DNA from 2 places in the Leifsonia sp. GW821-FHT13C05 genome. Region 2 is predicted to be linked to the other one. Evidence: predicted binding sites of a transcription regulator. Region 2 holds the regulator's gene; the other holds the start of a gene.

Region 1 (5,590 bases), on a different contig from region 2:
CAGGCGGATGAAGACGCGGTCATCCGCGCCGGCGAGCTGACGATGGACCAAGACACCCACGAGGTCTTCGTCGGCGACACCGCCATCGAGCTCAGCCCCACCGAGTTCAAGCTGCTGCGCTACCTCATGCTCAACCCCAACCGCGTGCTGTCGAAGGCGCAGATCCTCGACCACGTCTGGGAGTACGACTTCAACGGCGACGCCGGCATCGTCGAGTCCTACATCTCCTACCTGCGCCGCAAGGTGGATGCGCACTCCAGCGAGCCGCTCATCCAGACCAAGCGCGGGTTCGGCTACATGCTGAAGGCCGCGAAGGTCTGACCAGGCTCCTCCACATGCCTGGCACAGCTTCGGCTGCGTAAACTGGCGGCCTCATGCACACACGCTTACTCGATCGATGGAACGCGATCTCCCTGCGCACCAAGATCACCGGCGTGACCGTGCTGATGCTGACCCTCGGCCTGCTCGTGACGGGCATCGGCACCATGTCGATGCTGAAGCCCGTGCTGCTCGACCAGCTGGATGCTCAGCTGTCCGCCGCGTCCGGCGGCAGCTACCTCAACACCTACCTCTACGGCACCTCGGCCGACAGCGAGAAGATCGCGACGGACGCCAGCCCGTCCGACTACTTCGCCGCGCTCTACGACGCGGACGGCAACCTGGTGAGGACCAACTGGTCCAACATCCCGGAGGCCCACCGGCCCGCCGTCCCCAAGTCGCTGACGGTGCCGGAGAGCAAGCTCCTCCCCTCCGGCGGCTATCCGCTGCTCAGCAATGACGGCCACACCGCATACCGCGCGCTGGCCACGACGGTCACGCTGACCAACCCGCCCGGCGCGCTCGGCACGGCCATCGTCGCGACGACCACCTCGCAGATCGACACCGTGATGGCGAGCTTCCTCGCGATCTTCCTCGGCTTCGGCGTGATCGTCATCATCGTCGGCGCCGGCCTCACCAGGATGCTCGTGACCACGACGTTCTCCCCGCTGCGGGAGGTGGAGCAGACGGCGGCGGCCATCGCGGACGGCGACTTCAGCCAGCGCCTCGGCGGCGCCACCCCGAACACCGAGGTCGGCCGCCTCAACCGGTCCCTCAACACGATGCTGAACCGCATCGACCGCGCGTTCAACGACCGCGCGAGAACCATCGAGCAGATGCGCCGCTTCGTCGGGGACGCCAGCCACGAGCTGCGCACCCCGCTCGTCTCCGTGCGCGGCTACGCAGAGCTGTACCGGATGGGCGCCCTGCAGACCCCCGAGGACGTCGCGCAGGCGATGGACAGGATCGAGAAGGAGGCCATCCGGATGGGCGGCCTGGTGGAGGACCTGCTCGAACTCGCCCGACTCGACGAGACCAAGCCGCTCGACCTGCATCCCGTCGACCTGGTGCGCATCGCCCAGGACGCGGCAATGGATGCGATGGCCGGCGCCCCCGGCCGTGTCGTCACCGTCATCACCCCCGACCCGATCGCCGCCCCCGAGTTCGGTCCGGAAGAACCGGGCGTCGACACGGTCCCGATGCCCATCCAGGACCAGGCGGCGCGCGTCAGCAACGCCACGGGACCGATCGCGTTCGCGGGCGCGACGCTCGCGCGGCTGCGCCGCGGCCGCTCCCGCCGGCCGGGCAGCACAGAGCCGATGCCCGTCACCACCGCGGAGAAGGTGGTGCTGCACCAGCCCGTTCCGGCTGAGCCCGCCATCGTGCTGGCGGAGGAGAACAAGCTGCGCCAGGTGGTCACCAACTTGATGGGCAACGCGCTGCGATACACCGCGGAGGGCACCCCGATCGAGATCATGGTGCAGGTGAACCACCTCACCGGTCGCGCGATCCTGGAGGTGCGCGACCACGGCGACGGCATCCCGCCGCAGATCCGCGAGAAGATCTTCCAGCGCTTCTGGCGCGCAGACACGTCCCGCGCCCGCGAGACCGGCGGCAGCGGCCTCGGCCTCGCCATCGTCTCCTCGATCGTCGCCGCCCACCGCGGCACCGTCGAGGTCGTCGAGACGGACGGCGGCGGCGCCACCTTCCGCGTCTCCCTCCCGCTCGCGGAGACCGCGGCCTGATCCGCGATATACCAGTAACTGCACCGCATCCCGGGCGTTTCGCGACAGTTCGTGGTATCTCGCCGATGGATGCGCCGGGCACGACGGATATGACGGACACGACGGATACGACGAAAGAGGGCGCCTCCCGTGCGGGAGACGCCCTCTTCGTGGTGCTGGGTAGGACTTAGAAGTCCATGCCGCCGGTGGGGTCGCCGGCCGGGGCCGGGTTCTTCTCCGGCTTGTCGGCGACGACGGCCTCGGTGGTGAGGAACAGGCCGGCGATCGACGCTGCGTTCTGCAGGGCCGAGCGGGTGACCTTCACCGGGTCGTTGATGCCGGTGGCCAGCATGTCGACGTACTCGCCGGTCGCGGCGTTGAGGCCGTGTCCGACCGGGAGGTTGCGGACCTTCTCGACCACGACGCCGGCCTCGAGGCCTGCGTTGATGGCGATCTGCTTGAGCGGAGCCTCGATGGCGACCTTGACGATGTTCGCGCCGGTGGCCTCGTCACCCGTGAGCTCGAGCTTCTCGAAAGCGGTCTTGCCCGCCTGGATGAGGGCGACGCCACCACCGGCGACGATGCCCTCTTCGACGGCTGCCTTCGCGTTGCGGACGGCGTCCTCGATGCGGTGCTTGCGCTCCTTGAGCTCGACCTCGGTCGCGGCTCCGGCCTTGATGACCGCGACACCGCCGGCGAGCTTCGCCAGGCGCTCCTGCAGCTTCTCACGGTCGTAGTCGCTGTCGGTGTTGTCGATCTCGTTGCGGATCTGAGCGACGCGTCCCGCGATGGCCTCGGGGTCGCCCGCGCCCTCGACGATGGTGGTCTCATCCTTGGTGATGACGACCTTGCGTGCCTGACCGAGCAGGTCGAGGGTGACGTTCTCGAGCTTGAGGCCGACCTCCTCGGAGATGACCTGGCCACCGGTGAGGATGGCGATGTCCTGCAGCTGCGCCTTGCGGCGGTCGCCGAAGCCGGGAGCCTTGACGGCGACCGACTTGAAGATGCCGCGGATCTTGTTGACGATCAGCGTGGCCAGGGCCTCGCCGTCGACGTCCTCCGCGATGATCAGGAGCTGCTTGTTGGCCTGGATCACCTTGTCGACGATCGGCAGCAGATCCTTGATGTTGGAGATCTTCTGGTTGGCGATGAGGATGTACGGGTCTTCGAACACCGCCTCCTGGCGGTCCTGGTCGGTGACGAAGTACTGCGACAGGTAGCCCTTGTCGAAGCGCATGCCCTCGGTCAGCTCGAGCTCGGTGCCGAAGGTGTTCGACTCCTCGACGGTGACGACGCCCTCCTTGCCGACCTTGTCGATCGCCTCGGCGATGATGTCGCCGATGGTGGTGTCTCCGGCGGAGATGGATGCGGTTGCAGCGATCTCCTCCTTGGTCTCGACCTCCTTGGCGCTCGCGATGAGCTCCTCGGTGACGGCCTTGACGGCCTTCTCGATGCCACGCTTCAGGGTGATGGGGTCTGCGCCGGCGGCCACGTTGCGGAGGCCTTCCTTGACGAGCGCCTGAGCGAGAACGGTCGCGGTGGTGGTTCCGTCACCGGCGACGTCGTCGGTCTTCTTGGCGACCTCCTTGACGAGCTCCGCGCCGATCTTCTCGAACGGGTCGTCGAGCTCGATCTCCTTCGCGATGGAAACGCCGTCGTTGGTGATCGTGGGGGCGCCCCACTTCTTCTCGAGAACGACGTTGCGGCCACGCGGGCCCAGCGTCACCTTGACGGTGTCGGCCAGGATGTTGAGGCCGCGCTCAAGGCCGCGGCGGGCGTCCTCGTCGAAAGCAATGATCTTTGCCATGGTTGTTTCTCGTCCCTCCCGGACGTCTGCGAAAGATGCGAACGGTTAGCACTCGATCAGATGGAGTGCTAAAGCGATTCTGGCACTCGGGGCAGCCGAGTGCAAGGTGAGTCCGCCGACAGCAGACACGGAGAGAGGAGTTAAACAGGAGAGCGCCGCCCCTTCAGGGACGACGCTCCGCCAGGTTGGTTGCTGCGTGCTACGCCGGACGCACCGACTCAGCCTGCGGGCCCTTCTGTCCGCTGCCGACTTCGAACACGACCTGCTGACCCTCTTCGAGGACCTTGTAGCCGTTCATGTCAATGGCGGAGTAGTGGACGAACACGTCCTGTCCCCCGTCGTCGACGGTGATGAATCCGTAGCCCTTTTCAGCGTTGAACCACTTCACGGTTCCGTTCGCCATGCATAACTCCTATTGCTGTGTTTCGTAGCGACGGCCCATCACCGGCGCGTTGAATCCAGATACTAATGCTTTCAATGCACGTAAACACCAGCTATTTCGGCAAAAAGACGGGAAATGACCGGAAACCGTCAGAAGTTAAACACGCCCGAAACAATACGGGACGGACCGAAATCGTCAGCCGGTGAAGTTGCTTCCCAGCACGACTGTGATATCGGCGCCAGTGTCCGCGTAGTCCTGGGTCTCGGCGGTGGTGGCTCCCGGCAGCGCCTGGGCGACACCGAGCGCCGCCCCCGCGTTCTTCGGGTCGGAGTAGTAGACGACGGTCTGCGTCAGGTCGGTCTTGTCCGCGTTGGCGAGCGCGCCCACCTTGATGCCGGCCGCGGTGAGCTTGGTCCGGGCTGCGGCAGCGAGGTCCGGAGTCGTGGTGCCGTTGAGCACGTTCACCGTGAGTGCAGGATCGATCGTCGGCACGATGGTCGGCGTCGGAGACGGCGTCGGCGTCTTGGAGGCCGAGCTGGTGCCCGGCGTGCCGTGGAAGGAGATGCTGCCGTTGATGAGCGAGAGCCCAAAGACTCCAGCGCCGATCAGCACGATGGTGGCGAGCGCCGCCCAGCCGAAGCCGATCCAGCCGCGCCCTTTTGCGCGGGGCGCGCGGTGCGCGCCGACGCGGTTCAGGTCGTCCGGAATCGCGTCGAAACGGTCTTTGGGGTACTTCTCTGCCATCGTGTCGGTGGTCCTCAGTCGTCGGACGCGAGCGTCCGGGAGCTTCTGGCGGCCATTCTCGCCTCGCGCAGTCTGAGCAGGCGCTTGACGAGCATGGGGTCGTGCTGCAGAGCGGCTGGCTGGTCGATCAGCGCACCGAGCAGCTGATAGTACCGCGCCGCCGACAGGCCGAACTCCTCACGGATGGCCTGCTCCTTGGCGCCGGCATGCCGCCACCACTGCCGCTCGAACGCGAGGATCGCGACGTCCCGCTCGCTCAGGCCGTCTGGGCGCTGAATGGATGCCCGGTCGTCTGCCGCGTTCGCCACCATGATCCCTTCATGCCTGTCGGTCGTGCCGCCGCTCCTGCGTTCGCGGTTCATCCTATTTGCGGGTTTCTGTGTGTTGGCCTTTCGGCGCGCGGCGGTTCTCGGGACGAAACAGGGAACAGCCGCGCCCTCTCCTCCGTTTAGTGTGGAGAAACGACGAAAGGAACACGCATGGAGTACGACGTCGCCAAGAGCGAAGACGAGTGGCGCAAGGAGCTCAGCCCGGAGCAGTACGCCGTGCTGCGTGAGGCGGGAACAGAGCGGCCGTGGACAGGCGAACTGCTCGACGAGAGCCGCGCCGGTCTCT
Region 2 (5,590 bases):
CGGCGGGGGCGTTGCGGACATGTTCTCTCCTTGGCTGCGCCCGGGGTCCGGGCGGGTCGTGGACGGGATCGTCAGCCATAACAGTAGGGCAAACATGCCGAAACTGGGAAGACGCCGAGAGACCTGGTCCCTCGGCGTCCTCCGGCGGTGCTCTGCGGACGCGGTCTGCGCGCTACTTGATGAACCGGAAGTTGACCGGGTAGCGGTAGGTTCCTCCGCTGTTCACCTTCACGAATCCGAGAATCGAGAACACGAGGTTCACGACGTAGAGGATCCACGGGATGAGCAGGCCGAAGATCAGCCAGCCGAAACCGGTGAACGCCAGGACGGCGCCGACGATCTGGGAGGCGATCCAGACGATGATCCAGGTGATCTGCCAGTTGAGGGCTTCCTTCGACTCCTGGTTGGTCAGCTGACCGCGGTCTTTGAAGACGAGGAAGATGATCAGCGACGGCAGGATCCAGAGGATGCCGCCGAGGTGCGCGAACGACGCCCACTGCTTGTCGGACGCCGCGTCGAGCGGAGCGGCGGCAGGAGCGCCTGCGCCGCCGTACGGCTGCTGCGGTTGCTGACCGTACGGCTGCTGCGGCTGCGCCGGAGGAACGTTCGGCTGCTGCGGCGGGACCTGACCGTATGGCTGCTGCGGCTGCGCCGGGGGGACGTTCGGCTGCTGCGGGGGAACGCCGTTGCCTTCCGGGTTGACCGGCGGCTGGTTCGGGTCACTCATGGTCGGAGCCTTTCGTGAGGGGCAGGCACGTATTCGGACCTGTGCGCATACCGTACTGCCGCCGCTCCCGGCGGGGCAATGATCGTGTGGGCGTGTCAGCGCGTTATGATTAGCACTCAGGTTCAGTGAGTGCTAAAGGTCTTCGGGAGGCGGGTCGCATGGTTTCTGAGCGGAGCCTCGAGGTGCTGCGCGTCATCGTGCAGGACTACGTCGCGTCACGCGAACCGGTCGGCTCGAAGAGCATCGTCGAGCGGCACGCGTTCGGCGTGTCGGCGGCGACGATCCGCAACGACATGGCCGCGCTCGAAGAGGAAGACCTGATCGCAGCCCCGCACACCTCGTCCGGGCGCGTCCCCACCGACAAGGGCTACCGGCTGTTCGTCGACCACCTCGCCGAGATGCGTCCGCTCAGTCAGGCGCAGCGGCAGGCGATCGAGGTGTTCCTCGGCGAGTCCGTCGACCTCGACGACGTGCTGGCGCGCACCGTGCGGCTGCTGTCGCAACTGACCAACCAGGTCGCGCTCGTGCAGTATCCGTCTGTGACAAGGTCGCGCATCCGGCACATCGAGCTGGTGACGCTGGCGCCGCGCAGGCTGCTCAGCGTGCTGATCACCGATTCCGGCGCCGTCGAGCAGCGCGTGATCGAGCTCGGCGCCGAGCTGTCGGACGAAGAGGTCGCCGAGATCCGCGGCGCCATCAACGGCGCTGCGGCCGGACTGTCGCTCAGCGACGCGACCGCCAGGCTCTCCCAGCTCCCGGATGCGCTGACCGAGCGCACCAGGGCGCTGGTCGACCCCGTCGCGACGGCGCTCATGGAGCAGATCGCCGCGAACCGCCAGGACAAGCTGGTGATGGCCGGAGCCGCGAACCTCGTGCGTACCGAGCACGACTTCACGGGGAGCATCTTCCCCGTCCTCGAAGCCATCGAGGAGCAGGTCGTGCTGTTGAAGCTGTTCGGCGAGATGGCCGGCGATCAGCACGGGGTGGCGGTGAGCATCGGGCGCGAGAACGCGTCGTTCGGGCTCGCGGAGACCTCCGTGCTGTCGAGCGGCTACACCGCATCCGGGTCGGAGCTGGCGCGTCTCGGCGTGCTCGGCCCGCTCCGCATGGACTATTCGAGCAACATGGCCGCCGTGCGAGCGGTGGCCCGCTACCTCTCCCGCCTGCTCGGCGAATAAGACAACGAACGAGAAGGAAAAGCCGTCTGTGGCCGACCACTACGAAGTCCTGGGCGTTGAGCGCAACGCCACCCCCGATGAGATCAAGAAGGCGTACCGCCGCCTCGCCCGCGAACTGCACCCGGATGTGAACCCGTCCGCCGAGGCGTCCGAGCGTTTCAAGCTGGTCACCCACGCGTACGACGTGCTGAGCGACCCGCAGCAGCGCGAGCAGTACGACCTCGGCCCGCAGGCCGGCTTCGGCGGAGGCGGCCAGAACTTCGGCGGCTTCGGCGACATCTTCGAGACGTTCTTCGGAGGGGGCGGCCAGACCAGAGGGCCGAAGTCCCGCCGCGAGCGCGGCCAGGATGCGCTGCTGCGCGTCGAGGTGGACCTCGACGAGGTCATCTTCGGCACCCACCGCGACCTCGAGGTCGACACCGCCATCGTCTGCGAGACCTGCAACGGCTCGTGCTGCCAGCCGGGCACCGCTCCGGTGACCTGTGACATCTGCCACGGCACCGGCAGCATCCAGCGCTCCGTGCGTTCGCTGCTCGGCAACGTGATGACCTCCACCCCCTGCGGCACCTGCCGTGGCTACGGCACCGTCATCGCGACGCCGTGCGTCACCTGCCAGGGCCAGGGCCGCGTGCGCGCCCGCCGCACGGTTCCCGTGGACATCCCCGCCGGTGTCGACACCGGCCTCCGGCTGCAGATGCCGGGCAGCGGCGAGGCCGGTCCCGCCGGCGGCCCGAACGGCGACCTCTACCTGGAGATCAAGGTCAAGCACCACGACGTGTTCAGCCGCGACGGCGACGACCTGCTCTGCACGCTCGAAGTGGCGATGACGGATGCGATCCTCGGCACCACGGCCACGGTCAAGGCGCTCGACGGCGACATCAAGCTGGAGCTGAAGGCGGGCATCCAGAGCGCGGACATCATCACGGTGAAGGATCGCGGCATCACGCACCTGCGCGGCAGCGGCCGCGGCGACCTGCGGGTCGGCATCCAGGTGGTCACCCCGACGAAGCTCGACCACAAGGAGCGTGAGCTGATCAAGCAGTTCGCCTCGACGCACAAGCAGGAGGAGCCGTCGCTGGCCCGCTTCCAGCAGGGTCTCTTCGCCAAGCTGCGCGACCGCTTCCTGAACGTCTGATCCCGGCATGAGCTCGCTCTACCTGCGGGAGGACCTGGAGACGGCGACGGTCGGGGAGCGCCTGTCGATCACCGGTGCTGAGGCGAAGCACGCGGCGACGGTCAACCGCACCCGGCCTGGCCAGTCGGTGATGATCGGCAACGGCCGGGGTCTCGTGGCGACGGGCGAGGTGGTGGAGGCGACCAACGCCGCGCTGACCATCGACGTGGCCACGGTGCAGCAAGTCGAGCGCGGTGCGCCGGCGATCACGCTCGTGCAGGCCCTCGCGAAGGGCGACCGTGACGAGCTCGCCATCCAGGCCGCGACCGAATTGGGCGTGGATGCGGTGATCCCGTGGGCGGCATCCCGCTCCGTCTCCCGCTGGGAGGGCCAGAAGGTCGCCAAGGGCCGCGAGCGCTGGGCGACCATCGTGCGCGAGGCGGCGAAGCAGTCGATCCGGGCCTGGGTGCCGGAGGTCGGGGAGCTGGCGTCGACCAAGCAGGTCGCTGCACACTGCGCCGACGCGCGCGTGCTCGTGCTGGAGCCGGACGCGGATGTGCCGCTCACGTCGCTGCAGCCGGATGCGCGCCCTCTCGTGCTGGTGGTCGGCCCGGAGGGCGGCATCGCGCCGTCCGAGCTCGACGCGTTCCGCGGCGCGGGCGCCGAGCTCGTGCGCCTCGGCTCGACCGTGCTGCGCACCTCGACGGCCGGGCCGGCGGCCCTGGCCGTGCTGAACGCATCCATCGGCCGTTGGTGAGGCGTGGCGCTTAAGATGGGAGACATGGAAACCGAGCAGCCTTCGATCTTCTCCCGCATCATCGCGGGCGAGATCCCGGCCGACATCGTCTACGACGGCGAGCGCATCATCGCGTTCAGGGACATCGCGCCCAAGGCGCCCGTGCACCTCCTGGTCGTACCCAAGACGCAGCAGTACCGCGACGTGACCGAGTTGGCGGCGGGGGATCCCGCCCTGCTGGCCGAGCTGGTCGCGACGGCGAAATCGCTGGCGGAGGAACACTCCGACGGTGATTTCCGTTTGATCTTCAATACCGGGGCCAATGCGGGACAGACCGTGTTCCATGTGCACGCCCACGTTCTGAGCGGAGAGCTCGAGGAAGGAAGCCTTGCCGACTAGCGAATCAACGCCTGCAGCGGGAGCATCGGAGTCCGAAGCGCGCCTGCACGTCGACGGCGTGCAGATGGTGCGGTTGCTCGGCCCGCAGGATCGTCTGCTCACCACGTTGGAGCGGCAGTACCCGCAGGTCAGCGTGCACGTTCGCGGCAACGAGATCTCGCTCACCGGCGACGCGTCCCAGGTGGATGCGGCCCGCCGGCTGATCGAGGAGCTGCTGCTGATGGTGCGCAACGGCCAGGAGATCAGCCCCGCCGAGGTGACCAGTTCGGCGAAGATGCTGGACACCGGCCTGAACCTGAGCCCGTCCGACGTGCTCAGCCAGGCCATCCTGACCGCGCGCGGCAAGGCGATCCGGCCGAAGACCCTCGGTCAGAAGCAGTACGTCGACGCCATCGACCACAACACCATCGTGTTCGGCATCGGACCGGCAGGCACGGGCAAGACCTATCTGGCGATGGCGAAGGCCGTGCAGGCCCTGCAGCGCAAAGAGGTCAACAGGATCATCCTGACCCGCCCGGCCGTCGAGGCCGGCGAGCGGCTCGGCTACCTGCCTGGCACGCTCACTGACAAGATCGACCCGTACCTGCGTCCGCTGTACGACGCGCTCAACGAGATGATGGACCCGGACATCGTGCCGAAGCTGCTCGCGGCCGGCACGATCGAGGTCGCTCCGCTGGCGTACATGCGCGGACGCACGCTGAACGACTCGTTCATCGTGCTCGACGAGGCGCAGAACACCACGCCGGAGCAGATGAAGATGTTCCTCACCAGGCTCGGCTTCGGCTCGCGGATGGTCGTCACCGGCGACATCACGCAGGTGGACCTGCCGACGGCGGCCAGCGGCCTCCGGCTGGTGACGCGGGTGCTGAAGGACATCGACGACATCTACTTCGCGCGTCTCACCAGCGACGACGTCGTCCGGCACACGCTGGTCGGCCGCATCGTCGACGCATACACCGAGTACGACGCGCAGAAGCAGGCGCTGCACTACGAGCGCGAGCAGGCGGCCGAGTTCGCCAACCGCGCAGAGCGCCGCTCCGCCGTCCCGCGCGACCGCTTCCCGAAACGACGTTAGGCCCGGCCCATGAGTATCGAAGTCAACAACGAGTCGGCCATCGAGGTGGACGAAGCTGCACTGCAGCGGCTCGCCGGGTACGCGTTCGACATCATGCACGTGCATCCGGATGCCGAGCTCGCCATCGTCCTGGTGGACGAGGCGGCGATGGAGCAGCTGCACGTGCAGTGGATGGACGAGCCTGGGCCGACCGACGTGCTGAGCTTCCCGATGGACGAGCTGCGCCCCGGCACGGAGGAGGAGCCTGCTCCCGCCGGGCTGCTCGGCGATGTCGTGCTCTGCCCACAGGTCGCTCAGGCCCAGGCGGAGACGGCCGGGCACTCCCTGATGGAGGAGCTGCTGCTCCTGACGACGCACGGCA

Evidence for each region. The regulator HrcA, encoded in region 2, represses chaperone genes, less so after heat shock. The targets are predictions, from matches to a motif close to TTNGCACTCGNNNNNNNCGAGTGCNAA.
Region 1: the regulator HrcA is predicted to act here: its motif matches at 3,895-3,921, upstream of groL (chaperonin GroEL).

What each region holds. Positions count from the first base shown of each region.
Region 1 is NZ_JBXAPT010000004.1:135,195-140,784, reverse strand. It holds gene AC1ROC_RS12920 (response regulator transcription factor) at 1-321, shown strand, start outside; gene AC1ROC_RS12915 (sensor histidine kinase) at 375-2,063, shown strand; gene groL (chaperonin GroEL) at 2,230-3,849, opposite strand; gene AC1ROC_RS12905 (cold-shock protein) at 4,049-4,252, opposite strand; gene AC1ROC_RS12900 (LytR C-terminal domain-containing protein) at 4,427-4,975, opposite strand; gene AC1ROC_RS12895 (DUF3263 domain-containing protein) at 4,990-5,286, opposite strand; gene msrB (peptide-methionine (R)-S-oxide reductase MsrB) at 5,455-5,590, shown strand, end outside.
Region 2 is NZ_JBXAPT010000001.1:630,970-636,559, reverse strand. It holds gene AC1ROC_RS03085 (DUF4870 domain-containing protein) at 1-21, opposite strand, end outside; gene AC1ROC_RS03080 (DUF4870 domain-containing protein) at 173-727, opposite strand; gene hrcA (heat-inducible transcriptional repressor HrcA) at 886-1,905, shown strand; gene dnaJ (molecular chaperone DnaJ) at 1,934-3,040, shown strand; gene AC1ROC_RS03065 (16S rRNA (uracil(1498)-N(3))-methyltransferase) at 3,048-3,776, shown strand; gene AC1ROC_RS03060 (histidine triad nucleotide-binding protein) at 3,801-4,154, shown strand; gene AC1ROC_RS03055 (PhoH family protein) at 4,144-5,229, shown strand; gene ybeY (rRNA maturation RNase YbeY) at 5,239-5,590, shown strand, end outside.